DNA from 3 places in the Streptomyces sp. NPDC002776 genome. Region 3 is predicted to be linked to each of the others. Evidence: riboswitches for the same ligand, from Rfam matches in the RefSeq annotation. Region 3 holds a riboswitch; each other region holds the start of a gene.
What was found. Region 3 has a riboswitch for cyclic di-AMP ahead of ACWD11_RS25805 (M23 family metallopeptidase). Riboswitches for the same ligand answer to the same signal wherever they lie in the genome.
Positions count from the first base shown of each region.

Region 1: linked by a shared signal. The riboswitch ahead of ACWD11_RS03350 (transglycosylase SLT domain-containing protein) and the one ahead of ACWD11_RS25805 (M23 family metallopeptidase) in region 3 are both predicted to bind cyclic di-AMP.
Region 2: linked by a shared signal. The riboswitch ahead of ACWD11_RS30165 (transglycosylase family protein) and the one ahead of ACWD11_RS25805 (M23 family metallopeptidase) in region 3 are both predicted to bind cyclic di-AMP.

Region 1 is NZ_JBSFVG010000001.1:703,574-713,388, reverse strand. It holds gene recQ (DNA helicase RecQ) at 1-652, shown strand, start outside; gene ACWD11_RS03365 (M56 family metallopeptidase) at 686-1,624, opposite strand; gene fahA (fumarylacetoacetase) at 1,844-3,064, opposite strand; gene ACWD11_RS03355 (HAD family hydrolase) at 3,384-4,190, shown strand; gene ACWD11_RS03350 (transglycosylase SLT domain-containing protein) at 4,200-4,682, opposite strand; cyclic di-AMP (ydaO/yuaA leader) riboswitch at 4,686-4,869, opposite strand; gene ACWD11_RS03345 (polyprenyl synthetase family protein) at 5,419-6,429, shown strand; gene ACWD11_RS03340 (LolA family protein) at 6,691-7,884, shown strand; gene ACWD11_RS03335 (ABC transporter ATP-binding protein) at 7,895-8,866, shown strand; gene ACWD11_RS03330 (ABC transporter permease) at 8,853-9,716, shown strand; gene ACWD11_RS03325 (flavodoxin family protein) at 9,713-9,815, opposite strand, start outside.
Region 2 is NZ_JBSFVG010000020.1:26,199-36,013, forward strand. It holds gene ACWD11_RS30155 (cytochrome P450 family protein) at 1,009-2,280, shown strand; gene ACWD11_RS30160 (transglycosylase family protein) at 2,462-3,460, shown strand; cyclic di-AMP (ydaO/yuaA leader) riboswitch at 3,637-3,815, shown strand; gene ACWD11_RS30165 (transglycosylase family protein) at 3,819-4,517, shown strand; gene eno (phosphopyruvate hydratase) at 4,818-6,098, shown strand; gene ACWD11_RS30175 (FtsB family cell division protein) at 6,194-6,670, shown strand; gene ACWD11_RS30180 (DUF501 domain-containing protein) at 6,694-7,224, shown strand; gene ACWD11_RS30185 (Ppx/GppA phosphatase family protein) at 7,221-8,162, shown strand; gene ACWD11_RS30190 (NAD(P)/FAD-dependent oxidoreductase) at 8,606-9,815, shown strand, end outside.
Region 3 is NZ_JBSFVG010000014.1:11,640-21,454, reverse strand. It holds gene ACWD11_RS25825 (dihydrofolate reductase family protein) at 1-337, shown strand, start outside; gene ACWD11_RS25820 (alginate lyase family protein) at 487-1,680, shown strand; tRNA gene ACWD11_RS25815 (tRNA-Met) at 1,733-1,806, shown strand; gene ACWD11_RS25810 (PP2C family protein-serine/threonine phosphatase) at 1,958-3,055, shown strand; cyclic di-AMP (ydaO/yuaA leader) riboswitch at 3,286-3,442, shown strand; gene ACWD11_RS25805 (M23 family metallopeptidase) at 3,454-4,482, shown strand; gene ACWD11_RS25800 (PrsW family glutamic-type intramembrane protease) at 4,578-5,924, opposite strand; gene trmB (tRNA (guanosine(46)-N7)-methyltransferase TrmB) at 5,977-6,819, opposite strand; gene lhgO (L-2-hydroxyglutarate oxidase) at 6,871-8,079, opposite strand; gene ACWD11_RS25785 (MFS transporter) at 8,157-9,581, opposite strand.

The DNA.
Region 1 (9,815 bases), on a different contig from region 3:
CAAGCGCACGGCCAAAGTGATCCAGTTCGACCACGACCAGCTCTCCGTCTTCGGCATCGGGGAGGAGCTGAGCGAGGGTGAATGGCGGGGCGTCATCCGGCAGTTGCTGGCCCAGGGCCTGCTGGCCGTCGAAGGGGAGTACGGCACGCTCGTGCTGACCGAGGGCAGCGGGGCGGTGCTCCGGCGGGAGCGGGAGGTGCCGCTGCGCAAGGAGCCGAAGAAGCCGGTGACCTCGCGGTCGGCGTCGGCCGGCAAGGGGGAGCGGAAGGCCCGGGCCGCCGTGGTGGAGTTGCCGGAGCGGCTGGTGCCCGCGTTCGAGGCGCTGCGGGCCTGGCGGGCCGAGCAGGCCCGGGAGCAGGGGGTTCCGGCGTATGTGATCTTCCACGACGCGACGCTTCGGGAGATCGTCACGGTCTGGCCCTCGTCGGTGCGGGAGCTGGGGAGCGTCGGCGGAGTGGGGGAGAAGAAGCTGGCGACCTACGGGGAGGGCGTGATCGGGGTTCTGGCCGGGCTGGGCGAGGGCGCGGCGGAGTCCGAGCCCGAGTCGAAGTCCGAGCCCGAGTCCGAGCCCAGGAATCAGTCCGTGTCTCAAGGCGAGGAGGATCACTGGCCCGAGATGGACGCGGAGCCGGAGCCTGACGGCTGGGAGTGAGGGGTCGGCCGGGGGCGGGACGCGCCTTCGCCGCTAGGCCAGCGCCGTCAGCCCCGGGCCGAAGACGATCAGCAGCGGGAGCAGGGGCACCAGCGCCGCCGCGGTGGTCGTCAGGACCCGGTGGCGGCGGTCCAGGCGCGGCTGGGGTTCCAGCAGCCGGTCCACGCGCTCGCCCAGCAGGCGGTGGCTGGAGGCGCAGGACAGGACGCCTCGGTGCTGATTGAGCTCGATCAGGGCCAGCGCCGTGGTCAGGTGGCCGCAGCGGCGGGACGCGGTGTCGTCGGCGGCCAGCTCGACCAGGCGGTGGGTCTGGTCGCAGAAGTGGGCGAACAGGGGGATGCGGGGGAAGCCGGTGGCCAATGCGGTGGACAGGTGCAGCAGCCAGTCGTGGCGGGCCCGGGCGTGGCCGCGTTCGTGGGTGAGGACGGCGTCCAGCTGGTGGTCGGTCAGGCGGCGCAGGGCGCCGGTGGTGACGATCAGCTGGGGCGGGTTGCCGGGCATCCACCAGGCGTCCGGGTACTCGTCCTCCAGCACCAGCAGGGGGCCGCGCGCGGCCGGGAGACCGGCGGGCAGGTCCGGGGCGCGTTCGCGCAGGTGGGCCCTGGCCTGGCCGCGACTGCGCCGGGCCTCGACCAGCTCACGGGCCAGCATCGCCGTCGTCCAGGCGGCGCCGCAGGCCAGCAGCAGCGTGAAGGCCGTCGCCCAGACCGGCGCCGTGGACAGGTCGTACGCCGCGGTCACCGCGGGCGGCGCGGGCGCGAAGACATGGTCGCGGACCGTGTGGAAGACGGCGGCGGCGCCCAGGACGAGGGCCGTCAGACAGCACAGCAGCACGGTCGCGACCAGGCACTGCCACACCCACAGCGCGACCACCGGCTCCCGCTCCGGCCACATGGCCCGGGTCAGGGAACGCGGTACCGGCACGGCGGCCAGCAGAGCGACGGCGCTCAGCAGGAGCAGGCAGACGGTCATGCCACGGGCTCCGGATCCTGGTCGGGACAAGGGCGGCTGCGGGGCGGGCTGTGCGCGGGCGGTGCGAGAGCGTGTCCCGCGCGCACCGTCCGCCGCCCAGTATGACGGCGAGCGGCGGTACGCGGCAGACATCGGCGGCCATCGAACCGTTCGACCCGAGGGGAGCGGCCGCGAGCGGCAACTCCCGCGGGGGTGATGGCCGTTCGGCAGGCGGTGGGGTCAGGCCCCGCCGGCCACCACCCGCCCGGTGACCTCGCCCAGCCCCACCCGCGCCCCGTCCGCTCCCGGGGCCCACGCCGACAGCGTCACCACGTCGCCGTCCTCCAGGAAGGTCCGCTTGCCGTCGGGGAGCTCCAGGACGTCCCGGCCGTTCCAGGTGAGCTCCAGCAGGGAGCCGCGCTCGCGTTCCGCCGGGCCGCTGACCGTGCCGGAACCGTAGAGGTCGCCGGTGCGCAGGGAGGCGCCGTTGACCGTCATGTGGGCCAGCTGCTGGGCGGCCGTCCAGTACATCGTCGAGAAGGGAGGTTCGGAGATCACATGACCGTTGAGGGAGACCGAGATGCGCAGGTCGTAACCGGCGGGTTCCTCGGCCGCGTCGTCCAGGTAGGGAAGCAGGTCGTGGGTGCGCTCAGGAGGGGCCACCCGGGCCTCCTCCAGCGCGTCCAGCGGGGTGATCCAGGCCGACACCGAGGTGGCGAAGGACTTGCCGAGGAAGGGGCCGAGCGGGACGTACTCCCAGGCCTGGATGTCGCGCGCGGACCAGTCGTTGAGCAGGCACAGGCCGAAGACGTGCTCCCGGAAGTCGCCGAGGCCGACCGGGCCGCCCATCGCCGACGGCACGCCCACCACGAAGCCGACCTCGGCCTCGATGTCCAGGCGGACGGACGGGCCGAAGACGGGCGCCGCGTCGGCCGGCGCCTTGCGCTGGCCGGAGGGCCGTACGACGTCGGTGCCCGAGACCACGACCGTGCCCGAGCGGCCGTGGTAGCCGATCGGGAGGTGCTTCCAGTTCGGGGTGAGGGAGTCCGCGGCGTCCGGGCGGAACATCTGGCCGACGTTCCGGGCGTGGTTCTCGGAGGCGTAGAAGTCCACGTAGTCCGCGACCTCGAAGGGCAGGTGCAGGGCCACCGCGGAGAGCGGGTGGAACAGCGGCTCGATGGTCTCCCGGTGGGACGGCACCGTGACCCAGGCGGTCAGCGCGCGGCGCACGTCCGACCAGGCGGTGCGGCCCGCCGCCAGCAGCGGGTTCAGCGTGGGCCGGGCGAGCAGGGAGGCGTACGGGGAACCCAGGGCCAGCGCCGCCGCGCCCGCGTCGAGGACGTGGTCGCCGAGCCGTACACCGACCCGGCGCTCGCTGTCCTCGCCGGGGAGGGAGAAGACACCGTACGGAAGGTTGTGCGGGCCGAAGGGGTCGCCCTCGGGGACATCAAAGGGGGGCATGGGTGCTGCCTCACTCTCGTGCGTGCCACGGGTCCGTGTCGTCGCCGCACACGTTACGGGTGGGGCACCCGTCTTGGGCAGTGCACAAGGGAGCGGGACGATCAGTTCCCGAGGTGCGCCGGGCCTGCTGGCGGCCGTGTCGCGCGGTCCTCGCTCCGCCCCGTCCTGCCCTCCGCCCCGTGCGTCACGGCAGTGCCCTCATGTCACCAGCAACGGGTGAGGACAAGGGAGTTGGAGGGGGCGCGTGGGGCGCAGGGGGGCGCCGGGGTCGTCCGGTTCGCGCTGAGTCGTGGGGGCGTCCTGTCCGTATTCTCTGATCATGGCCGCACCCATCGCATATTCACTCATCGCCACCGACCTGGACGGGACCCTCCTGCGAGGCGACGACACGCTCTCCGACCGGTCGCTGGCCGCACTCGCGCGGGTGGCGGAGGCGGGGGCCCGGCACCTGGTGGTGACCGGCCGGCCGGCGCCCAGGGTGCGGCCGCTCCTGGACGACCTGGGCAGCGAGGGGCTCGCGGTGTGCGGGCAGGGTGCGCAGGTGTACGACGCCGGCGCGGGCCGTCTGCTCTGGTCCGTCACCCTGGACCAGGAGCTGGCCGAGACCGCGCTCGGCAAGATCGAGGCCGAGGTGGGACAGGTGTACGCGGCGGTCGACCAGGACGGCGTCGACGGGCTCACCCTGATCGAGCCCGGGTACCTGATGCCGCACCCCACCTTGCCCGCGGTGCGCGTCGGCCGGCGTGACGACCTGTGGGGCGCGCCGATCAGCAAGGTGCTGCTGCGCCATCCCGAGCTGTCCGACGACCAGTTGGCGGCGACGGCGCGTTCGGTGGTGGGTTCGCTGGCGACGGTCACCATGTCGGGGCCCGGGACCGTCGAACTTCAGCCATGCGGCATCACCAAGGCGACCGGGCTCGCCCTGGCCGCGGATCACCTGGGCCTCGGCCCGGAGGGGACGATCGCCTTCGGTGACATGCCCAACGACATCCCGATGTTCGACTGGGCGGCCCACGGCGTGGCGATGGCCAACGCCCATCCCGAACTCAGGGCGGTCGCCGACGAGATCACCCTGTCGAACGAGGACGACGGCATCGCCGTCGTCCTCGAACGACTCTTCCGGTGACGGGCCCGGTCAGTACGCCCCGAAGACGTTGTCGATCGAGCCGTACCGCTGCGCCGCGTAGTTGCAGGCGGCGGTGATGTTGGCGACCGGGTCGTAGGGGTCCCACGAGGTGCCGGACACGTGGTACGCCTGGAAGGTCGGGTCGATCACCTGGAGCAGGCCCTTGGAGGGGGTGCCGGCGGCGGCGTTGGAGTCCCAGTTGTTGATCGCGTACTGGTTGCCCGAGGACTCCCGGATGATGTTGCGGTAGATGCCGTTGTAGCTGCCGGGGATCCCCTTCTGGGCCATGACCTGGAGGGACGCGCGGATCCAGCCGTCCAGGTTGTTGGCGTACCCCAGCGAGGCGGCGGTGGTGACGGTCGGGGTGGCCGCGGCGGCGGTGGTCGCCCCGAGGAGCGGCAGCGCGAGTACGGCGGCTCCGGTGCCGAGGACGGCGAGCTTGCGGGCGACCCGGCTGGTGCGGGCAGGACGGTGCTGAGCGGCAGCAGGCATGACGAAGTTCCTCTCCGGCGCCTGCGAGGTGAGCTGTCGGGTTCGGGCGGGAGCTGCCCGGCCGCGCACCGCGAAGGGCGCGCGACTTCACCCCGAGCCGCACCGGCGCGTCCGAAGACGTGCCGGGTCGGCGACTTACCTGGTTCCCCCGCTCCTGCCATACGAAGAATCTCGGTGGAGCCGGACGGCGGCAGGATTAGGCGTCCGCCCGACAGGCCGGGAACGTATGCGAGAGCACATGTCCGAAACAAGTAGCGGATTCACATATCCAGGGTTTTGATCTTCGTTCACAGGGTGCGTGGTGGGTGCATCTTTGCGAGTGCCAAGTCTCAACTGGCCGCTGGGGAAGGGGTGTCGGGGGAAGTCCGAGAGGCGCCTGCGGACTCGGGGGCGTGAGTCACATCACGCGTGATCACAAGTCGCGCCAAATCTGGCAATCAACCTAAAAGGCGCAGGGCACGTGCAGCATGGTTCCGTCCGCGAGGGGGATACGGACATCCGTGCGGGTTGTCTCTTCGGCTCGAGACACGCTCCACCGCTTCCACGTAAGTCGATCTATATCCGTTCTTATCAGGTGATCAAAAACATAACCACCGTGATCCGATACCGCCCGTCGTGGACGGGTGGGCGGCAGCGGTGATCGAAACGTGACCGGATACGCTGACTTGAGTGAAGGCAGCGACCTATCGACAAACCGCGTAATCGCCAGTAGACACCAGCAGACAGGAGACCCCTCGTGACCGTCGTCGGGCCGTTCGGGCTGAGCGTGCGGGACCAGGCTCTGGAAGCCGATGTCCAGGCCGGATTGGCGGCTGTCGAGGAGGGACTGCTCGAGGCCACCAAGAGCGAGGTCCCCTTCATCACGGGCGCAGCCCAGCATCTGGTGCGCGCGGGCGGGAAGCGGTTCAGGCCGCTGCTCGTGATGCTCAGCGCGCAGTTCGGGGACCGCCACGCGCCGGGGATCGTACCGTCGGCCGTGGTGGTGGAGCTGACCCACCTGGCGACGCTGTACCACGACGACGTGATGGACGAGGCCGAGGTCAGGCGCGGGGTGCCGAGCGCCAACACCCGCTGGGGGAACTCGGTCGCGGTCCTCACCGGTGACTTCCTCTTCGCCCGCGCCTCGCACATCCTCGCCGACCTCGGCCCGGAGGCCGTCCGGGTCCAGGCCGAGGCGTTCGAGCGGCTGGTCACCGGGCAGATCCTGGAGACGGCGGGACCGCAGGACGGGCGCGACCCGGTCGAGCACTACCTCGATGTGCTGGCCGGGAAGACCGGCTCGCTGGTGGCGGTGTCGTGCCGCTTCGGCGCGATGATGTCGGGCGCCGACGAGACGGTGGTGGACGTGCTCACCCAGTACGGCGAGCGGCTGGGGGTCGCGTTCCAGCTGGCCGACGACGTCCTGGACATCGCTTCCGACTCCCGCGAGTCCGGCAAGACGCCGGGTACGGATCTCCGGGAGGGGATCGCGACCCTGCCCGTGCTGCGGCTGCGGGAGCGGGCGCAGCGGCTGGGGCTCGCGGAGGACATCGCGCTCTGCGAGCTGCTGGACTCCGACCTGACCGACGATGTGCGGCACGCCGAGGCGCTGGCCGCGCTGCGGGCGCACCCGGCTCTGGAGCAGGCCCGCCGGGACACCGTGCGGTACGCCCAGGACGCGCGGGCCTCGCTGGCGCCCCTGCCCGAGTGCGACGCCAAGGCCGCGCTGATGGAGCTGTGCGACGCGGTGGTGCACCGCGCGGGTTAGCGGCGCGGCCCCCTTCCGGGCCACCGGCGAAACGGCGGCGCCTCCCCCGACCCCTACGGGTCGGGGGAGGCGCCGCCCTCTTGTGTCATACCGCAGGTGTACACCGAGTTGAGCCCGCGGTCTGACGCTTCGCGGCCGCCGATTTGGTCAGATGGTCACAACGGAAAACACCACTCCTCACCGATTCGGGTGAGAATGGCGGCTAAGGGCTGGACGCACGGGAATTGGCAGGCCGCCGCCGACGACGGAGGTAAGTCAGACATGGCACCGTACGAATCCGACGACAGCACGACCGCGAACGAGGTCGACGACCTGCGCTCGGGGCGGCGCAAGGCCGCGCGGTACGTCGTTCCGGTCGCGGTGGTGGGCGTGGCGGCGGCGACCATCGGTCTCGTCCCCGCCCTCGCCGACTCCGGCGACCCCGACCTGCCGAAGATCAGCGCACAGCAACTCATCGAGAAGATCGCCGAGTCCGACGTACAGCAGCTGTCCGGGACCGTGCGGGTCAGCACCGATCTGGGGCTGCCCGACCTCGGCGGTCTGGAGAGCTCGCTGGCGTCCGGGGCGATGGAGTCCGGGGACGGTTCGTCCGCCGACCCGTCGGCCAAGCTCACCGAGCTGGTGTCCGGCAGCCACACCCTGCGGGTCGCCGTCGACGGCCCGGACCGGCAGAAGCTCTCGCTGCTGGAGAACTCCTCGGAGTACAGCCTCATCCACAACGGCAAGGACGTCTGGGGCTACGACAGCTCCTCCAACGAGGTCTTCCACAGCACCGCCCCCGACAGCGCCGAGCCGGACAAGGAGGTCCCGGCCACGCCCAAGGACCTCACCGAGGAGGCCCTGAAGTCGGTCGACGACACCACGTCCGTCACCGTCGACGGCACCGCGCAGGTCGCGGGCCGGGACGCCTACCGGCTGCTCATCAAGCCCAAGCAGTCCGGCACCACCGTCGGCGCCATCACCGTGGCCGTCGACGCGAAGACCGGTATGCCGCTGAAGTTCACGCTCACCCCGTCGAGCGGCGGCGCCGCCGTGGTGGACGCGGGCTTCACCGACGTCAGCTTCGCCAAGCCGGCCGCCTCCACCTTCGACTTCACCCCGCCGAAGGGCGCGAAGGTCACCGAGGACGACGCGCTCGAGGCCCCCGCGGAGGAGCAGGAGAAGCACTCCAAGGCGCCCGAGCTGGAGCCGGAAGGCGAACCGGAGATCATCGGCGAGGGCTGGAACTCCATCGCCGTCCTCGACACCGGCGGCGAGGGCATCCCCTCCGGCTCCGAGGTCGGCGGCGACCTCGGCGGCTTCATGGATTCCCTGGGCGACAAGGTGAAGGGCTCGTTCGGCGAGGGCACGGTCTTCAAGACCCGCCTGATCAACGCCCTGATCACCGACGACGGCACGGTCTACGTCGGCGCGGTCACCAAGGACGCGCTGGTGAAGGCCGCGAACGCCGGGTAGTAAGGCACCCATGACCGACACGTCCGCCGCGGAGCCGAAGCCGGAGCAGGGTGACGGCGTGATCGTCACCCGCGCTCTCACCAAGCGCTACCGCGGCGGACAACTCGCCGTGGACGGTCTCGACCTGACCGTCCCGGCGGGCAGCGTCTTCGGCTTCCTCGGCCCCAACGGCTCCGGCAAGACCACCACCATCCGGATGCTGATGGGCCTCATCGAACCCACCTCCGGCACGGCCCGGGTCCTCGGCCGCCCCATGCCCCGCGCCACCCGCTCCGTCCTCCCGCACGTGGGCGCCCTGATCGAGGGCCCCGCCCTCTACGGCTTCCTCTCCGGCCGCGACAACCTCCTGCGCTACGACGCCGCCGACCCGACCGCCGACCCGCGCACCCGGCGCGAGCGCGTCGCGGCGGCGCTGGACCGGGTGGGCCTGACGGCCGCCGCGGCCAAGAAGGCCAGGGCGTACTCGCTCGGCATGAAGCAGCGGCTCGGCCTGGCCGCCGCGCTGCTCCAGCCGCGCCGCCTGCTGGTGCTGGACGAGCCGACCAACGGCCTCGACCCGCAGGGCATGCGCGAGATCCGCTCGCTGATACGGGAGTTGGCCTGCGACGGCACGACCGTCTTCCTCTCCTCCCACCTCCTCGACGAGATCGAGCAGGTGTGCACGCACGCGGCCGTGATGGCCCGGGGCCGGCTCGTCACCCAGGGCGCGGTCGGCGACCTCGCGGCCGGAGTGCGCGGCAGGCTCCTGGTCACCACCCCCGACACCGCGGACGCCGCCCGGGTGCTGAAGGAGCAGGGAGCGAGTGATGTCGTGGTCGCCGAGGACCGGGTGACGGCCGAGCCGCCCGACCGGGACCTGGCGGAGCTCACCGCGGCTCTGGTGACCGCGGGCGTCCGCGTCCGTGGCTTCGGGGTCGAACGGGCCTCCCTGGAGGACGCGTTCGTGGCGCTGACGGGAGAGGGCTTCGATGTCGCAGGCTGAACTCACCGCTCCGGTGCGCAGGGGATGGACCTTCGGTCTGTTGCGCAACGAGATGGGGACGACCCTGCGCCGCTGGCGCACCCTCGCCCTGCTGGGAGTCCTCGCGGCCGTGCCGGTCCTGGTCGGGGTCGCCGTGAAGATCGAGACCGGCGACGGCGGTTCGGCCGGCGGCGGCGAAGGTCCCGCGTTCGTCGCGCAGATCACCAACAACGGCCTGTTCCTGGTGTTCACCGCGCTCGCCGCGACACTGCCGTTCTTCCTGCCGATGGCGGTCGGCGTGGTCGCGGGCGACGCCATCGCCGGCGAGGCGAACGCGGGCACCCTGCGCTATCTGCTGGTCGCCCCCGCGGGCCGCACCCGGCTGCTGCTCACCAAGTACGCGACCACGATGGCCTTCTGTCTGCTGGCCACGCTCGTGGTCGCGGTCTCGGCGCTGACGGTGGGCGCGCTGCTCTTCCCGCTGGGGGACCTGACGACGATCTCCGGCACTCGGATCGGCTTCGGCGAGGGACTCGGCCGCGCGCTGCTGATCGCGCTGGTCGTCGCCGCGTCCCTCACCGGGATCGCGGCGCTCGGCCTGTTCGTCTCCACCCTGACCAACAGCGGCATCGCGGCGATGGCCACGACCGTCGGCCTGCTGATCACGGTCCAGATCCTCGACCAGATCCCCCAACTGGACGCCCTCCAGCCGTACTTCTTCTCCCACTACTGGCTGTCCTTCGCCGACCTGATGCGCGAGCCGGTCTACTGGGACGACCTGGTCAAGAACCTCGGCCTCCAGGCCCTGTACGCGGCCGTGTTCGGCTCGGCGGCCTGGGCGAGGTTCACGACGAAGGACATCACGGCCTAACTCTCGTGGGGGAAGCGCGCGAGCGGGGTCTCCCCCTGGAAGAACGTCTTCGCGCGGGTCAGCGCGTCGGCGTCGTTGAGTACGTCACCGGGCTTGCTG
Region 2 (9,815 bases), on a different contig from region 3:
GCTGTCCCGACCTGCCGCCGCTGACTCCTCATCTGTGGGGGTCGATGGCCTGGATGGCGGCGAGGTACGACCTGCCCGAGCGCGACGAGGTGTTCCGGGCGGCTCGCGAGGCGGTGCGGATCCCGGCCGAGGCGGGGGACTCCGTCGCCCCGACGATCCTCGCCTTCCTGTCGACGTGGGCCGGCGACGCCCCCGAGGCGCTGCGCTGGTGGGGCGAGGTCGCGGAGCAGGACGAGCGAGAGGCGTACATGCCCGGGCGGTACCTGCTGCTGGAGCAGGGCAAGCTGACCGAAGCCCTTCCCCATATCCAGAGGGCGGCCGAGGCGGGCAGCCGGGAGCCGGCCCAGGAACTCGGGTTCCTGCTCCTCGCGCGCGCCCTGCACTGGCTAGGCGTCGCGGCCGAGCACGGCAACCCCGCCGCGGCCGAGGCCCTCCCCGCACTCCGCGCGGCCCTCACGGACCAGCGACTCCTGTCGGCCCTGGCCCACCACACCCCCGACCCCACGCCCCCGTCCCCCGGCCCCCACTCTCAGCCGGACGCGCCATCACCCACGCCCTGGACGAAATCCGCGCCCGAAACCCCACCACGCAGTAACCCCGCCAGGGCCCAACACCGCCACACGCGCAGAGAGGCAGAGAGTAGGGGGACGGACTCTCCTCAGCAGAGCCGCCAAGACCCACCCCGGCCCACCGGGCCGCCTCCGCCGGGCCCACCCATCCACCCGCCGCCGGCTCCCGCCCTCCAGCTCGCGCAGAGAAGGGGTGGCTCTCCCCGGCGGGCCCCGACAAGAAGCCGAGCACGGCCTCACGGCGCCTTGGCCCGCCCAGCCACCCACCCCCTCGCCCCGCCCAGCGAAGCCCCCGCCCCCCGCCGGATACCGTCAAGGAGTGACCGACCACCCCACCCCCGCCCCCAATCCAGACCGCGCCGCAACCCCCGCAGCCACCCCCACCCCCGCCTCGGCCTGCCCCGTCACCCCCACCCCAGACGGTGCCGCAACCCCCGCAGTGCCCCCTCCTCCCGCCCCCGACCTCTTCACCTGGGAGTTCGCTGCCGATCCCTACCCCGCATACGCCTGGCTGCGGGAGTACGCCCCCGTGCGTCGGACTACGTTGCCCAGTGGGGTGGAGGCGTGGCTGGTCACGCGGTATGCCGATGCCAAGCAGGCGTTGGCCGATCCGCGGCTCAGCAAGAACCCCGCGCATCACGACGAGCCCGCGCACGCCAAGGGCAAGACCGGTATCCCCGGTGAGCGCAAGGCCGAGCTGATGACGCATCTGCTCAACATCGACCCCCCGGACCACACCCGGCTGCGACGGCTCGTCAGCAAGGCGTTCACGCCACGCCGGGTCGCCGAGTTCGCCCCGCGCGTGCAGGAGCTGACCGACCACCTCATCGACCAGTTCGCCGACCGGGGATCCGCCGACCTCATCCACGAGTTCGCCTTCCCGCTCCCCATCTACGCCATCTGCGACCTGCTCGGCGTCCCGCGTGAGGACCAGGACGACTTCCGGGACTGGGCGGGCATGATGATCCGCCACCAGGGCGGCCCCAGGGGCGGAGTCGCGCGGTCCGTGAAGAGGATGCGCGGCTACCTCGCCGACCTCATCCACCGCAAGCGCGCGGCCCTGCCCGACACCCCCGCGCCCGGCGAGGACCTCATCTCCGGTCTCATCCGCACCTCCGACCACGGCGAGCACCTCACCGAGAACGAGGCCGCCGCCATGGCCTTCATCCTTCTCTTCGCGGGCTTCGAGACCACGGTCAACCTGATCGGCAACGGCACCTTCGCCCTGCTGACCCACCCCGACCAGCGGGCCCGCCTCCAGCAGTCCCTCGCCGCACAGGAGACGGCCCTCCTCGAAACCGGCGTGGAGGAACTCCTCCGCTACGACGGCCCCGTAGAACTCGCCACCTGGCGCTTCGCCACGCAGCCGCTCACCGTCGGGGGCCAGCACATCGCCCCGGGCGACCCGGTCCTCGTCGTGCTCGCCGCCGCCGACCGGGACCCCGAGCGGTTCGCCGACCCCGACACGCTCGACCTCTCCCGCCGCGACAACCAGCACCTCGGCTACGGCCACGGCATCCACTACTGCCTCGGCGCCCCGCTCGCCCGCCTGGAGGGCCAGACCGCACTGGCCACCCTCCTGCGCCGCCTCCCGGACCTCCGGCTCGCGGTGGAACCGGACGAGCTGCGCTGGCGCGGCGGCCTCATCATGCGCGGACTGCGCACCCTCCCGGTCGAGTTCACCCCGGTCGAGTTCACCCCGAGCGACTGAGCCGGCCGCCTCGACGGACCGTCAGGTCAAACCTGACACACCCTCAAGTCTGTGATCTTCACGTGATCTGCGCGGCATTAACTTGTGACAAGTGATCGTCTGCCGATACGTTCACTCGTCAGCGCGGCGCCTCGCGTCAACGGCGCCGCGCCGGTCCCCGCTGTCTTCGAAAGGCCCTCGCATGCTCTCCGGGAACGGTCGTCACCGTCGCCCCCGCCAGGCCCCGGCTCTCCTCGTCGCGGCCGGAGTGACCGGCTCCGCCATCGCCATCCCGCTCCTCGGCGCCTCGGGCGCCAGCGCGGCCGAGGGCACCACCTGGGACCGGGTCGCGGAGTGCGAGAGCGGTGCCTCCTGGAGCGAGGACAGCGGCAACGGCTACTACGGCGGCCTCCAGATCACCCAGGAGAACTGGGAGCGGTACGGCGGCACGCGGTACGCCGCCTCCGCGGACCAGGCCAGCCGCTCCCAGCAGATAGCCGTCGCCGAGCGCATCCTCGCCGACCAGGGCCTCGCCGCCTGGCCGACCTGCGGCCCGCTCTCCGGTCTCGACACCGAGTCGGGTTCGGTCGACATCGACACCGGCGTCGCGGAGGATGAGTCCGCTTCGCCCGAATCGTCGGAGTCCGCCAACTCCTCCGGCTCATCTGATTCGTCCGGTCTGCTGGACCCGCTCGACGGCGATTCCGCGGATTCGGAGCCCAGCTCCTCCCCGTCGACCGAGGCCACGGACAACTCGAACAACTCAACCAAGTCGGACAAGTCCTCCGAATCCACGGAGTCCGCCGAGTCGGTCGAGTCGTCACAATCCTCCGATACTGCCCCCTCCGTGGAGGCCGACAGTGAGTCCTCGGCCACTCCCGGGCGGGACAACCCGGACAACTCCGGCCGGATCGAGGGTGATTCCGCCCTCACCGACACCGGCTCCAGCGGCACCGGGCGCCACCGCGGCGAACCCGCCGACGAGAGCGCCGGCCGCAGCGGCGAGGAAGGCGCGTCGGACGGCTCGTACGTCGTCCGGGCCGGCGACAGTCTCGTCGGCATCGCCGACTCCCTTGACGTGAACGGCGGATGGCGCGGGCTCTACGCCGCCAACCAGGAGACCGTCGGCACCGATCCGGACCTCATCATCCCCGGTCAGACCCTTGAAGTAGGGGTCGAACCGGGCGAAAAGCAGCGGTAGTTCACGTCACGCTTCGCGCTGAATGTCCGGTTTGGCGAAAGTGTGGGATGAGTCTCAGAAGCCCTGATCGTCTTTGAAATTCGGCGGATCGCGTGTCTACCGTCGGGACCGCTCGTCAACACGAGCCCCGGCTGCCGCAACGCCGAATCCTGCCAGCGGCCGTACGGGAACAGTCGTCGCGTCATGCGCCGCAGGCAGGAGCGGGGGACCCAAGGTAGGCGCCGGGTCCGGCAGTCGAGGCGACTCGACACCGGAACCGGCTTGGGGTGAAGCCGCGCACCGCGAGGTGCACGGCCGGGCAACTCAACCGGCCCGAACCCGACAGCTCACCTCGCAGGCGTCGGTGAGGGGATCCACCATGCTGTTTTCCGGCAAGGGCAAGCACCGTCGTCCGTCCAAGGCCACTCGCGCCATCGCCATCGCCGGTGTCACCGGCGCCGCCGTCGCCGCTCCGCTGATGGCGGCCGGCAACGCCTCCGCCGCCACCGCCGCCGAGTGGGACGCCGTCGCCCAGTGCGAGTCCGGCGGCAACTGGTCCATCAACACCGGCAACGGCTACTACGGCGGCCTGCAGTTCTCGGCCTCCACCTGGGCCGCGTACGGCGGCACCCAGTACGCCTCCACCGCCGACCAGGCCAGCAAGGCCCAGCAGATCGAGATCGCCGAGAAGGTGCTCGCCGGTCAGGGCAAGGGCGCCTGGCCGCACTGCGGCACCGGCCTGTCGAGCGCCGCCTACACGGGCGGCTCCGGCACCGGCTCCAGCACCGGCTCCTCCTCCGAGAGCGGCACCGAGACCTCCACCCGCTCGACCGAGGAGCAGTCCGCCTCGCGTTCGACCGAGCGTCCGGCGCAGAAGCAGAAGACCGTCACCACCCCGACCGGCAAGAAGGTCAAGAAGGGCGACGGCGAGTACAAGGTCGCCACGGGTGACACCCTCAGCACCATCGCCGAGGAGAACGACGTCAAGGGCGGCTGGGAGAAGCTCTTCAAGCTGAACAAGGACATCGTGGCGGATGCCGACCTGATCTACCCCGGTCAGCAGCTGCACCTCAAGTAGTCCCGTAGCCGAACCACAGCGCGCTCATAGACGCCTGGTTCACACTGAAGACCTCGTGCGGGCCACCCCCGTCCCCACGAGCACCCCGCTCCGGTGCGTGTTCCCCCGTACGCACCGGAGCGGGGTTTTCTTTTCCGGTATGTCACCGTCCCTTTGTTCCGCTGCCGAACAATGGGTACCGTCTGTCCTTGTCCACGGGACGGTCGGTCGGCTGGCCTACGTCCCGCAGGCGGATAGGCTCTAGTCGCAAGGCTCACGTGCCCCGCACTTCCAGCGTCACATCCCAAGAAGGAGATGCTCGTGCCGTCCATCGACGTCGTCGTAGCCCGGGAAATCCTGGACTCCCGAGGCAACCCCACGGTCGAGGTCGAGGTCGGCCTCGACGACGGCAGCACGGGTCGTGCCGCCGTTCCGTCCGGCGCTTCCACCGGCGCCTTCGAGGCCATCGAGCTCCGCGACGGTGACCCCAACCGCTACCACGGCAAGGGTGTCGAGAAGGCCGTCCTCGCCGTCATCGAGCAGATCGGCCCCGAGCTGGTCGGCTACGACGCCACCGAGCAGCGCCTGATCGACCAGGCGATGTTCGACCTGGACGCCACCGACAACAAGGGCTCCCTCGGCGCCAACGCCATCCTCGGCGTCTCGCTCGCCGTCGCCCACGCCGCCTCCGAGGCCAGCGACCTGCCGCTGTTCCGCTACCTGGGCGGCCCGAACGCGCACCTGCTGCCGGTGCCGATGATGAACATCCTGAACGGCGGCTCGCACGCCGACTCCAACGTGGACATCCAGGAGTTCATGATCGCCCCGATCGGCGCGGAGTCCTTCTCCGAGGCGCTGCGCTGGGGCACCGAGGTCTACCACACCCTCAAGAAGGTGCTGAAGAGCAAGGGCCTGGCCACCGGCCTCGGCGACGAGGGCGGCTTCGCCCCGAACCTCGGCTCCAACCGCGAGGCCCTCGACCTCATCCTCGAGGCGGTCAAGGAAGCCGGTTACACCCCCGGCGAGCAGATCGCCCTCGCGCTCGACGTCGCCGCCTCCGAGTTCTACAAGGACGGCGTCTACACCTTCGAGGGCAAGGCGCGCTCCGCCGCCGAGATGACCGAGTACTACGCCGAGCTGGTCGAGGCGTACCCGCTGGTCTCCATCGAGGACCCGCTGTTCGAGGACGACTGGCAGGGCTGGCAGACCATCACCGAGAAGCTCGGCGACAAGGTCCAGCTCGTCGGCGACGACCTGTTCGTTACCAACCCGGAGCGCCTGGCCCGCGGCATCGAGGAAGGCGCCGCCAACGCGCTGCTCGTGAAGGTGAACCAGATCGGTTCGCTGACCGAGACCCTGGACGCCGTGGAGCTCGCCCAGCGCAGCGGCTTCAAGTGCATGATGTCCCACCGCTCCGGCGAGACCGAGGACGTCACCATCGCCGACCTCGCCGTCGCCACCAACTGCGGCCAGATCAAGACCGGCGCCCCGGCCCGCTCCGAGCGCGTCGCCAAGTACAACCAGCTGCTGCGCATCGAGGAGATCCTCGACGACGCCGCGGTGTACGCCGGTCGCTCGGCGTTCCCCCGCTTCAAGGGCTGAGCCTGCTGAAGGCATAGCCAGTCGTACGTACGTCCCCGTACTCGGTCCCGTACCGTGTGCGGGGACGTACGCGCGTGTGTGAACGGGAGTGAGAGATGGCCGTCAAGGACCGGGACCGTTTCTCCACCACGACCAGGATCCGGTTGCTCGGGGAGCAGACGGCGGCCCGTGTCTACCGCTCGCAGACCAAGCGGCAGGCCCGCCGCTCCCGGCTCACCGGCCGGGCGGCCCTGCTCGCCCTCGTCGTCTGCTCCCTGGTCGTCGCCCTCGCCTACCCGATAAGGCAGTACGTCGCCCAGCGCGCCGAGATCGCCGATCTGGAACAGCAGAAGCAGCAGGCCCGGCAACGGGTGGAGGAGCTGCGCGATCTCAAGGCCCGCTGGCAGGACGACGCCTACGCCGAGCAGCGGATCCGCGAGCGGCTGCACTATGTGATGCCGGGTGAGACCGGCTTCGTCGTGATCGACCCGGACGCGGCGAAGCAGGCGCGCACCGACCTGGGCACGGCGGACCGGCCCTGGTACGCGAACGTCTGGGACGGGGTCGACAAGTCCGACGCCGCCGACCGATAGATAGATAGAGACGAAAGACTGTGATGGAAACGCCCCCGCCCACCACTCCGCGGACCGAGCCGACCGACGCGGATGTCGAGGCCTTCAAGCAGCAGCTCGGCCGGCCGCCGCGCGGGCTGCGGGCCATCGCGCACCGGTGCCCGTGCGGGCAGCCGGACGTGGTGGAGACGGCGCCCCGGCTGCCGGACGGCACGCCCTTCCCGACGCTGTACTACCTGACGTGCCCGAAGGCGAACTCCGCGATCGGCACGCTGGAGGCGAACGGCGTGATGAAGGAGATGACCGAGCGTCTGGAGCGGGACCCCGAGCTGGCCGCCGCCTATCGCGCCGCGCACGAGGACTACATCCGGCGCCGGGACGAGATCGAGGAGCTGACGGGCTTCCCGAGCGCGGGCGGCATGCCGGACCGGGTGAAGTGCCTGCATGTCCTGGTGGCCCACTCGCTGGCGGCCGGCCCCGGGGTCAACCCGCTCGGCGACGAGGCCCTCGCGATGCTGCCGCAGTGGTGGCGCAAGGGGACGTGCGTGACCCAGGGTCAGGAGGCGGCCGGATGACCCGCGTCGCCGCCATCGACTGCGGTACCAACTCCATCCGGCTCCTCGTCGCCGACTGCGACCCGGAGACGGGCGAACTGGTCGATCTGGACCGCCGTATGACCATCGTGCGGCTCGGGCAGGGCGTGGACCGCACCGGGCGGCTCGCCCCCGAGGCGCTGGAGCGGACCTTCGCCGCCTGCCGCGAGTACGCGGCGGTCATCAAGGAGCACGGCGCCGAGCGCGTCCGCTTCGTGGCGACCTCCGCCTCCCGGGACGCCGAGAACCGCGAGGACTTCGTGCGCGGGGTCGTCGGCATCCTCGGGGTGGAGCCCGAGGTGATCAGCGGGGACCAGGAGGCCGAGTTCTCCTTCACCGGCGCCACCAGGGAGCTGGCCGGACAGGATCACCTGCCCAAGCCCTACCTCGTGGTGGACATCGGCGGCGGGTCGACCGAGTTCGTCGTCGGGGAGGAGCACGTGCGCGCCGCCCGCTCCGTCGACATCGGGTGCGTGCGGATGACCGAGCGGCACCTGGTGCGGGACGGCGTCGTCTGCGACCCGCCCTCCGAGGAGCAGATCACCGCCGTACGGGCCGACATCGAGGCCGCTCTCGACCTCGCCGAGCGGACCGTGCCGCTGCGGGAGGCGCACACCCTGATGGGGCTCGCCGGGTCCGTCACCACGGTGTCCGCCATCGCGCAGGAGCTGCCCGCGTACGACTCGGCGGCCATCCACCACTCCCGGGTCTCCCACGACCGCGTCCGCGAGATCACCGAGTGGCTGCTGCACTCCACCCACGCCGAGCGCGCCGCGATTCCCGCCATGCACCCCGGACGCGTGGACGTCATCGCGGCGGGGGCCCTGGTCCTGCTGGCGATCATGGAGCGGATCGGTGCCGAGGAGGTCGTCGTCAGCGAGCACGACATCCTCGACGGCATCGCCTGGTCGGTGGCGTAGCTCTCCTTTGTTACTGATCGGTAGCCTCGGCTGAGCAGGTCAGGTAGCGTCTGAGCGCGTTCGAGGGGTCCTTGAGGGCCCCTCGGCGACGGTCCGTCGGGAAAGTTCGTGAAGTTCTTCACAAGGAATTGGGCCCGGTCGGGGTGCGGAAGGGGGCCGGTTGGCCCTTCCGGGGGTCCAACGCCCGCTTGAACGTGTTCAGAAGGGGTCCCGGAGGGTCCCGCGAGAAGGGCCCGTGAGAGATCGTTTCGGGGGCCTCACTCCGGCCCCGAACGCTCAGAGAGGCAGCTCACGCGGCATTGACAACGGTCCGCGGCACGCCGCGGTTCCCCCTCGCCGCCATGACGTGGATCACGCGAGCGGCGGAGGATAGCACACCCCCTGAGGATGCTTGTGAAGGGGCGCACGAGCGACCCCCCTGAGGCGGGTGGATACTCGATGGCATGAGCACCACGGAGCGTCCCAGGATCCTCGTAGTAGGCGGTGGGTACGTAGGCCTGTACGCAGCTCGGCGCATTCTCAAGAAGATGCGCTACGGCGAGGCGACCGTCACGGTCGTCGACCCCCGGTCGTACATGACCTACCAGCCCTTCCTCCCCGAAACCGCCGCCGGCAGCATCTCCCCGCGCCACGTCGTCGTCCCGCTGCGACGCGTGCTGCCCAAGGCGGAGGTGCTCACCGGCCGGGTCACCACCATCGACCAGGACCGCAAGGTCGCCACGATCGCCCCCCTCGTGGGCGAGGCGTACGAGCTGCCGTTCGACTACCTGGTCATCGCGATGGGCGCGGTCTCCCGCACCTTCCCGATCCCCGGCCTCGCCGAGCAGGGCATCGGCATGAAGGGCATCGAGGAGGCCATCGGCCTGCGCAACCACGTGCTGGAGCAGCTGGACAAGGCCGACTCCACCACCGACGAGGAGATCCGCCGCAAGGCGCTCACCTTCGTCTTCATCGGCGGTGGCTTCGCGGGCGCGGAGACCATCGGCGAGGTCGAGGACATGGCCCGCGACGCGGCCAAGTACTACACCAACGTCTCCCGCGAGGACATGCGGTTCATCCTCGTCGACGCCGCGGACAAGATCCTCCCCGAGGTCGGCCCCAAGCTCGGCCAGTACGGCAAGGAGCACCTGGAGGCCCGCGGGGTCGAGGTCTACCTCTCCACCTCCATGGACTCCTGCGTCGACGGCCACGTGGTGCTCAAGAACGGCCTCGAGGTCGACTCCAACACCATCGTCTGGACGGCGGGCGTCAAGCCCAACCCCGTCCTGAGCCGCTTCGGCCTGCCGCTCGGCCCCCGCGGTCACGTCGACTGCCGGCCGACCCTCCAGGTCACCGGCACCGACTACATCTGGGCCGCGGGCGACAACGCCCAGGTCCCGGACCTCGCCGGCCGCAAGGCCGGCAACCCGAACGCCTGGTGCCCGCCCAACGCGCAGCACGCGCTGCGGCAGGCCAAGGTCCTCGGCGACAACGTGGTGTCCGGTATGCGGGGCTTCCCGCAGAAGGACTACAGCCACGCCAACAAGGGTGCGGTGGCGGGCCTCGGCCTCCACAAGGGCGTCGCGATGATCGTCATGGGCAAGATGAAGATCAAGCTCAAGGGCCGGCTGGCGTGGTACATGCACCGCGGCTACCACGGCCTGGCGATGCCGA
Region 3 (9,815 bases):
ACTCGCCCGGGGGCACTCCCGGGAGGGCGAGGACCCCGTGGTCCACGCCGAGGAGGCGGCCCTGGCGAAGACCGACCCGAGCGACCCCCGGCTGGCCTCCGCGACGGTGTACAGCAGCCTGGAACCCTGCGCCCGCCGCGCCTCCCGCCCGTCGCCCTGCGCGCGGCTGATCCTCCGGGCGGGGGTGCGCCGGGTCGTCACGGCCTGGCGCGAGCCGGACACCTTCGTGGCGGACGCGGACGGCAGCGGGCTGCTGGCGTCGGCGGGCGCGGACGTGGTGGTGCTCCCCGAGTTCGAGGCCCGCGCGAAGGCCCCGAACACCCACCTGCTGCCGTAACCGCCCGCTTGCTGCCGTAACCGCCCGCTTGCTGCCGTGAACCCCTACCCGCTGCCGTAACCCCCCACCTGCCGCCGTATCGGCCCGCCCCGGGTCCGATCGGCCCAATCCGAACTGCGCCCCGCCCCGCACCGCGCCAGGCTGCCAGCATGAGGTCTGTCCGAAGTGCCGCCCTGCTGCTGCTCGTCGCCCTCCTCGGCACCGCCTGCGGAGCGACCGGTGCCGACTCCCGCACCATGGCGCGCGCCCTGCCGCCCGACGCCGAGTTCACCCACCCCGGCGTCCTCGTCAGCGCGTCGCAGCTGGCCGCCGTGCGCAAGAACGTCACCGCCGGGAAGCAGCCGTGGCTGAAGGCATACCTCGCGATGCGGGACAGCAGGTACGGCGCCTACAAGTACCGGGCCGAGCCGTACGCGGACGTCCACTGTCCCGCCGGGAGCAAGGCCGGGCGCGGGTGCGTGCAGGAGCGCGAGGACGCCATCGCCGCCTACACGCAGGCCCTGCTGTTCACGGTGACCGGCAAGCGGCAGCACGCCGTGAAGGCCAGGGAGATCATGGACGCCTGGTCGGCGCGGCTGAAGCGGCACAGCGGGCAGAACGCCGGGCTGCAGGCCGGCTGGTCGGGGTCCACCTGGGCGCGGGCCGCCGAGATCGTCCGGCACAGCGAGGGCGCGGGCTGGCCCGAGGACCGGGTACGCCGGTTCGAGAGGATGCTCCGCACCGCGCACCTGCCGCACGTCACCCGCAAGGCCCCGGACACCAACGGCAACTGGGACCTCATCACCACCGACGCCGCCATCGGCATCGCCGTCTTCCTCGAGGACCACCAAACCTTCGACCACGCCCTCGCCCGCTTCCGGGACCGCGTGCCCGCCTACTTCTACCTGGAGAAGGACGGCCCCCTCCCGCTCACCCCGGCGGGGTCGAGCATGAACACCCCGCAGCGGCTGGCGGCGTACTGGTTCCGGCAGACGGAGTACAAGGACGGCGTCACCCAGGAGAGCTGCCGCAACTTCCAGCACGTCGGCTACTCCGTCGCCGCCACCGCGCACATCGCCGAGACCGCCCGGCACCAGGGCGTCGACCTGTACGGCGAGGCCGAGGACCGGCTCACGGCCGCGCTCGAACTGCACGCCCGCCACCAGCTGGGCGAGCCCGCGCCGGCCTGGCTGTGCGGCGGCCGGGTCGAGCGGAACATGGGGCCCGACCTGGAGGTCGCGGTCAACCGCGGCCTCGGCGGCTCCGCGGCCCGCGCGCTCGCCGAGAAGACCCGTCCGGCCGGTACCGACGATCTCTTCGTGGCCTGGGAGACGCTCACCCACGCGGGCAATGCCGGGGCGTGAAGAAACGCGTGCGCAGGGGGGTGCCGCGGATGGCGTACACTGGTGTCAACGACGCGGGGTGGAGCAGCTCGGTAGCTCGCTGGGCTCATAACCCAGAGGTCGCAGGTTCAAATCCTGTCCCCGCTACTGAAGGCCCAGGGCCGGAACCATTGGTTCCGGCCCTGGGTGTTTTTCCACTGGTGCGTTTCCCCGCCTCATCCACTCGGCCCACACCGTTCGCCGCCCGCCGCCGCTCCGGGAAACCTGGAGGGACGGCGGACGTGGCGGGAGGCGGGCAGTGCGGGCTTCAGGCGTGGACGGGACCCGGCACCCGTCGTCCGCAGGCACCTTCGTCCGCCTGCTCCCGCTGCTGCTGATCGCGGGCGGTGTCCTCTACGACTTCATCACCCCCCAGGGCTTCACCGCGATCCCCTTCTTCACCGCCGCCCCGCTGGTGGCCGCCCCGTTCTACGCGCTCAGCGGCACAATCGCCGTCGGGGCCGTGTCCCTGATCGCCGCCTACGCCGTCCACATCCGGCTGGGCTTCGGCATGGACCCGGACACGGTCACCGAGGTGGTCACCGTGGTCACCGTCGCCGTCCTGGCCGTCGTCCTCAACCGCGTCGTGCGCCGCGGCGATCTGCGGCTCGCCACCCAGCGCGAGATCGCCGTGGCCACCCAGCGCGCCGTCCTGCCCGAACCCCTGGAGCGGATCGGCGGCTACGACATCGCCGCCTGCTACGAGGCGGCGCAGGCCGACGCCTACATCGGCGGCGATCTGTACGCGGTGCAGGACAGCGCGTACGGCGTCCGGGTCGTCGTCGGCGATGTGCGCGGCAAGGGGATGGGGGCCGTCGCCGCCGTCGCCGTCGTCATCGGGGCGTTCCGGGAAGCGGCCGAGCAGGAGCCGAGCCTGGAGGCGGTCGCGCGGCGGCTGGAGCGGGCGCTGGCCCGGGAGGGCGCGCGGCGCGACGGGATCGACGCCGTCGAGGGGTTCACGACCGCCGTGCTCGCCGAACTCCCGCACGGGGAGGGGCCCGTGCGCGTCGTCAACCGCGGCCACCCGCCCCCGCTGCTGCTCCACCCCGACGGCACCGTGCGCCCGCTGCGTGCCCGTGAGCCCGCCCTCCCGCTGGGCATGAGCGACCTCGGTGACTGGCCCGACCGCGCCGACGAGGCCCCCTTCCCTCCCGGCACCACCCTGCTCCTGCACACCGACGGCCTCTCGGAGGCCCGCGACGCGCAGGGCGTCTTCTTCGACCCCGAACGTCGTTTGTCCGGGCGCGTCTTCCGCGACCCCGGTGCCCTGATCCGCGCCCTCGCCGAGGAGGTGCGCGAGCACTGCGGAGGGGGGATGGCGGACGACATGGCGCTGCTCGCGGTGCGCCGACCCTGATCGTCACGGGCGGTGATCGGATGGGAGCCCTCCGCATAACAACTGACGCACCGTCAATACGTGTGTGACGCATGAGGCTTGGTCAAGTCGCCCGTTTTGGCGCCCTAGTGACCTGAAAGTCCAGGCCGGAGTCGTTAACGATCAAGAGGAACAGCTTGGAATCCGCGGCCCGTGTCTATTAACGTTCGATAACGCAGCGCGGTCGTCCCAGCCGTCACAAGAGGCGGCTCCGTGCGCACGCGCCGAATCCCGCAAGGGAACCGGGGAACCACTCATTGGGGTGAATCGGGCGTAATCAGCCGCGCAGAAACGGCAGATATACGCGCGTAGGAGACCTTCCTGCTCCGAACCCGTCAGCTAACCCGGTAGGCGAGAAGGAAGGAAAGGAGCACGCCCACGTGGCGTCAAACCGGCCTGCCCCCGAGGCCCCGTTCGTGCCGAGCCAGCGCAGTGACGAGGCCTTCTCCTACGGCAGCCACCGCACCGACGAGGGCCCCTGGGAGGAATGGAACCCCACCGCGGAATCCATTCGCCCGGTACGCGGACGGCACCGCGTCGCCAAGCAGCGCGGCGGCGGACTCGCCCGTAGCTCCACGGTGCTCGGCGTCGGTGTCATAGCCGCCGTCGGCGCGGGCGGCATGGCCAGCGCCCAGTCCGGCAAGCCGCCGGTCGCGATCACCATGCCCGACCTGCCGCTGATCTCCGACGACTCGGCGGAGCAGATCCCCGAGACCTCGGCCACCCCGCTCAGCACCGTCGGCATGACCACCACGGACACCGGGCAGGGTGCCGCGGACGCCGGTGAGGCGCTGCGCGCCCGGATCATGGCCCAGGCCGAGCAGCAGCAGGAGCAGGTCGACACCAAGGCCGCCGAGGCCGCCGCCGCTGCCGCCGAGAAGGCCGCCGCGGAAGCCCTGGCCGAGGCCGAGAAGGAGGCGAAGGCCAAGGCCGCCGCCGCCAAGGCCAAGGCCGAGGAGGAAGCCCGCGAGAAGGCCGAGGCCGAGCGCCTTGCCGCCCTCGCCAAGCAGTTCGCGCTGCCGACCTCCTCGTACACCATCACCTCGACCTACGGTCAGGCCGGCGCGCTGTGGTCCTCCGGCTACCACACCGGCGCCGACTTCGCCGCTCCCACGGGCACGCTGCTCAAGGCGGTGCACACCGGCACGATCACCTACGCCGGGTACGACGGCTCCTACGGCTACAAGACCGTGCTCACCCTGGAGGACGGCACCGAGATCTGGTACGCCCACCAGTCCTCGATCAGCGTCAGCGTCGGGCAGAAGGTCGCCACGGGCGACGTCATCGGCCGCGTGGGCGCGACCGGCAACGTCACCGGTGCCCACCTCCACATGGAGGTCCACCCCGAGGGCTCCTCCTCCGGCATCGACCCGCTCGCCTGGCTGCGCAGCAAGGGCCTCAACCCCTGACCCAGCCCTCGCCAGAACCCCGGCGGTCCTGACGACGTCCCCCCGACGTCAGGGCTGCCGGTTTTTGGTGTCCGCGGTACTTGCGACGGCGGCCCTCACGACCGGTACGGGTTGTACGCGGGGTACGGGCCCGCCGGGTACGCCGGAAAGGGCTGGTACGTCGGCTGCGCCGGGTAGCCGTAGACGCCGTACATCGGCCAGGGTGCCGCCACCACCGGCACCGGCGGGGCGATGGCGCGGGCCGCGTGGTCCAGGGCCGGGCGGGCGACCTCCCGGCGGCGCCACAGCTCCCGCAGCAGCTCCTGCTCCCGTACGACGAAGTCGGCGCCCGCGCGGCCCCGGCGCCCCCGGTGGCGCAGGAACGCCAGCGAGGTCGCGTACGCCTCGTACCGCGCCACCTCCCGTGCCGCCTGCCTCCCGGCGCGGCGGCGGGCGTACTGCCGGGCCAGGCGCCGGGCCCGCATGGAGGCGAGCGCGAAGGGCTCGCCCGGGGTGAGCCAGCCGGCGACGGCGTAGGCGGGCAGTTCCTCCCGCACGGTGCGCAGCTCGCGCTGCCGGGTCCAGATGACCAGCCAGGTCAGCAGCCCGAACGCGGGGACCATGATCGCCCCGTACACGGCGAAGAAGCCGTACGGGCCGAAGACCGAGGAACCGTTCCACATCGCGTGCAGGCCCATCGCGAGCAGCAGCCCGGCCAGCGGCAGCAGGGCCCGCAGTCGGCGCCGGCGGTCGCCGGAGAGCGCGGCGACACCGAAGCCGATGCCGGTGAGGACCGTGAAGAGAGGGTGCGCGAAGGGCGACATGACGATGCGCACGAAGAAGGTCGCCGCCGTCACGGAGGCGATGCCGCTGCCGCCGGTGATCTGGTCGGTGCCGAAGGCGGTGCCGAGATAGAGGATGTTCTCGGTGAACGCGAAGCCGGTGGCGGTGACCCCCGCTATCACCACCCCGTCGACCAGCCCGGTGAAGTCCCGGCGCCGGAAGAGGAAGACGAGCAGGACGGCGGCCGCTTTCGCCGACTCCTCCACGACCGGCGCTATCACGGTCGCCCCGAGGGTGTCGGCGCTGGAGGGGTCCGCGGTGGCCGTCGCTATCCATCTCGTCGCGAAGCTGTTGGCGACGATGGCTATCAGCGCCGCCGCGCAGGCGCCCCAGGCGAAGGCGAACAGCAGGTTCCGCCAGGGGCCCGGCTCGACCCGGTCCAGCCACCGGAAGGCGGCTATCAGCAGCGGCACGGGCAGCACGGCCAGGCCCAGTCCGACCAGGAAGCCCTCGGTGCCGGTCTGTTCGCGGACCAGGGCGAGGATCACCAGGCCGGAGAGGGTGAGAAGGGTGATCAGCGCGCCGTAGCGCACCCCCGTCCGCTGCCACCAGTGCGCGTGCCGCAGAGTGCCGCCGGGAGGACCGGGGGGTTGCGTCGGGTACGGGGGACTGGTGGCCACGGCATTGACCCTAACGAGGGAAGGGCGCTGCCCGCACAGGAGCGCGGTGGGCTCAGGCGCCGGCGGGGGATTCGTCTCGGTGCGGTACGCGCCGGAACAGCAGGTCGTTCACCACATGACCCTTGTCCAGTCCCTGGCCCTCGAAACGGGTCAGCGGTCGGAACCCGGGACGCGGCGCAAAACCGCCGTCGGCCTGCGTGTTCTCGAAGCCCGGGTGGGCCGTCAGCACCTCGAGCATCTGTGCGGCGTACGGCTCCCAGTCGGTCGCGCAGTGCAGGACCGCACCGGGCCTGAGCCGGGTCGCGGCGAGGCTGAGGAACTCCGGCTGGATCAGCCGCCGCTTGTGGTGCCGCTTCTTCGGCCAGGGGTCCGGGAAGAAGACCCGGAGCCCGTCGAGCGAGTCCGGGGCGAGCATCTCGCGGAGCAGGATGATGGCGTCGCCGTTGCCGACCCGGATGTTGGTCAGTCCCTGGTGCTCGGCGAGGTTGAGCAGATTGCCCTGGCCCGGGGTGTGCACGTCGACGGCGAGCACATTGGTCGCCGGGTCCGCGGCGGCCATCTGGGCGGTGGCCTCGCCCATCCCGAACCCGATCTCCAGGACGACCGGGTGGTCGTTCCCGAAGAGCCGGCCGAGGTCGAGGACCTGCCGGCCGTCGATGTCCAGGCCCCACGCGGGCCACAGCCGCCGCAGCGCGTCCGCCTGTCCCGTGGTCACCCGGCTGCGGCGGGGCTGGAAACTGCGGATCCGCCGCTCGAAGTGCGACCCGGCGGGATCGGGCTGGGGCCCGTGGGGGAACCGCGGCTCCCCCTTGGCCCGCGCTTGCCGAAGGGGCGCACCGGGCTCATGACCGGGGGCGGAGTGGGGGGCTTCGGGGGTGTGGAGGGAGTCAGACACAGTGGGGTCGATTTTACGTGTTGACGGAGTGCGGGGCAGCGGCGGAGCCCGTCACACCGACCCCAGCACCGCCAACGCCCGCCGGGCCACTTCCCGCCCGATCGGCAGGGACGCCGTGGCCGCCGGTGAAGGCGCGTTCAGCACATGCACCGCCCGCGCCCCCTCCTTGATCAGGAAGTCGTCCACCAGCGTCCCGTCCCGGAGCACCGCCTGCGCCCGCACCCCCGCCGCCGCGGGCAGCAGGTCCTCCTCGGTCACCGCCGGCAGCATCCGCCGCACCGCCTGCGTGAACGCCGCCTTCGACACCGACCGCCGCAGCTCGCCCGCGCCGTACCGCCAATGCCGCCGGGCTATCGACCACGACCCCGGCCACCCCAGCGTCGAGGCGAGCTCCCGGGGCCGTACGACCCCCCAGCCGTACCCCTCCCGGGCCAGCGCCGGCACCGCGTTGGGCCCGACGTGGACCCCTCCGTCGATCCCCCGCGTCAGATGCACCCCGAGAAACGGGAACGCCGGATCCGGCACCGGATACACCAGCCCCCGCACCAGCTCGGGCCGCGCCAGCGTGTAGTACTCCCCCCGGAACGGCACGATCCGCATCCCCGGCTCGTCCCCGGTGAGCCGGGCGACCTCGTCGCAGTACAGCCCGGCACAGTTCACGAGCACCCGCCCGCGCACCACGTCCCCGTCCGCCGTGCGCACGGCGACCCCGAGCTCCGGCCGCCGGTCCACCCGGACCACCTCGGCGCCGTACCGGATCTCCGCCCCCGACGCCTCGGCCAGCCGCCGGGCGACCCCCACGAAGTCGCAGATCCCGGTGGTGGCGACCTGTATGGCCGCCAGTCCGCGCACCTCCGGCTCGTAGTCGGCGATCTGCGCGGCGCCCAGCTCCCGCACCGCAATGCCGTTCTCCCGGCCGCGCTGGACCAGCGCGTGCAGCCGGGGCAGCTCCGAGCGCTCGGTGGCGACGATCAGCTTCCCGGTGACGGCATGGGCGATGTCGTACTCGGCGCAGAACTTGACCATCTCGGCGGCACCGCGCACGGCGTACCGCGCCTTCAGCGATCCGGGCCGGTAGTAGATCCCGCTGTGGATCACCCCGCTGTTCCGCCCGGTCTGGTGCCGGGCGGGCCCGGTCTCCTTCTCCAGCACGGTGACGCGGGTACCGGGCGCGGCCCGCGTGATCGCGTACGCCGTGGACAGCCCGACGATCCCCCCGCCGACCACGAGCACATCACCGTCGTATGCGACCGACCGCACCAGCACCACCTCCCGCCTCCGATAGTGCACTGCGCCACTGACAATGCCTTCAAACCCGGGGGGAGAGGCGAAGGAACCTACGCCGGAGTCATCAGCAGCGGACGGGCCCGCTCCCGCAGCTCCACCACCCGCGGCTCGTCCCCGTAGGGCTCGAGACGGTGCAGCAGATCCTTCACGTACTCGGTGGTGCGCGCCGACGAGATCCGCCCCGCGACCTCCACCGCCCGCACGCCCTGCTCGCATGCCGCGTCGAGGTTGCCGGACTCCAGTTCGGCGACCGCCGAGACGACCAGCCGCAGCCCGTGCGAGCGCACGAACTCCTCCGTCGGTTTCGACAGGGCCTGCTCCGTGAACCGGCGCACTTGACGCGGCGCCTTCAGATCGCGGTAGCACTCGGCGGCGTCCGCGCAGAAGCGGTCGTAGGAGTAGAAGCCGAGCCAGGAGGGGTCCTGGTCGCCGTCCCGGGAGCGCTCCAGCCAGCCCTCGGCCGCCTTGAGCGCGGTGCCGGCCGCCTGCGCGTCCCCCGCGCGTGCGTGCGCGCGTGCCTCGACGAGCCGGAAGAAGCTCATGGTGCGCGCGGTGGCCAGACCGCGGTTGCGCTCCAGCGCGGCCTGGGCCAGGTCGACGCCCTCGTCACCGAAGCCGCGGTACGTCGCCTGCAAGGACATGGAGGCCAGCACATACCCGCCGAGCGGCACGTCCGCCGCCGCCCGGGCCAGCCGCAGCGCCTGGATGTAGTACCGCTGCGCGGCCTCCTGCTGTCCGGTGTCGAAGGCCATCCACCCCGCGAGCCGGGTCAGTTCGGCGCTAGCCCCGAACAGTGCCCGGCCCACCTCGTCGGAGTAGGAGCCGAGCAGCAGCGGCGCCGCCTCCACCCGTAAGCACTCGGGCACCATGGACGAACGCCAGTCGCCGCCTCCGTACTTGGAGTCCCAGCGCCTGGCGTCCTCGGCGGCCTCCCGCAGTTTCTGCACATCGCTGTGGCCGACTTTCACCGGTGCGCCGGACCCCTCGGCGGGGTTCACCTCGCGCGCCACCGAACTGTCGGCCGGGGTTATCAGCCACCGCGAGGCGGGTGTCGCGTAGGCACTGACCGCGAACGAGCCGGCCAGCGACTGCCAGATGCCGCCGGAGCCGGCGCGCCGTCCGGCGAGGTCGAGACGGTAGAGCTCCGTCGCCGACCGGACCGCCTGGCCGACGTCCCGGGGGAAGGCGAGGCCCACTTCGGGGGCGGGATCCGCGTCCGCCAGGCCGATCTCGTGGAGCGGCACCGGGCGGCCGAGCTTCTGGCCGATGGCGGCGGCGATGAGGTGCGGCGCCGCACCTTGCGGCACCATTCCCTTCGACACCCAGCGCGCCACCGAGGTCTTGTCGTAGCGAAGTGTCAACCCGCGTTGTGCGCCAAGGTCGTTGACGCGGCGCGCGAGGCCGGCGTTGCTGATTCCCGCGAGGGCGAGAACGGCGCCGAGTTTTTCGTTCGGCCCGCGTTGCTCCCTGGACATGCGCCACCCCTCGACACAGACGGCTGCCGCGCTGGCATAACCATGCGGCATTCGTAAACCCAGCGTAGTTCGCCGCATCCCAAGCGTTAAGGGGCATTGTTCCGGATGGCGGGATTGTGGTCCGTACTGAAGTGCGGTTCAGGTACGGACGGTTGCGGCGTGCTCCCGCTGTGTGGCCGTGCGCCCGGGTGTGCGCTCTTCTCCGGCCATCCGGGGAGCGCTTCCATGGATCGT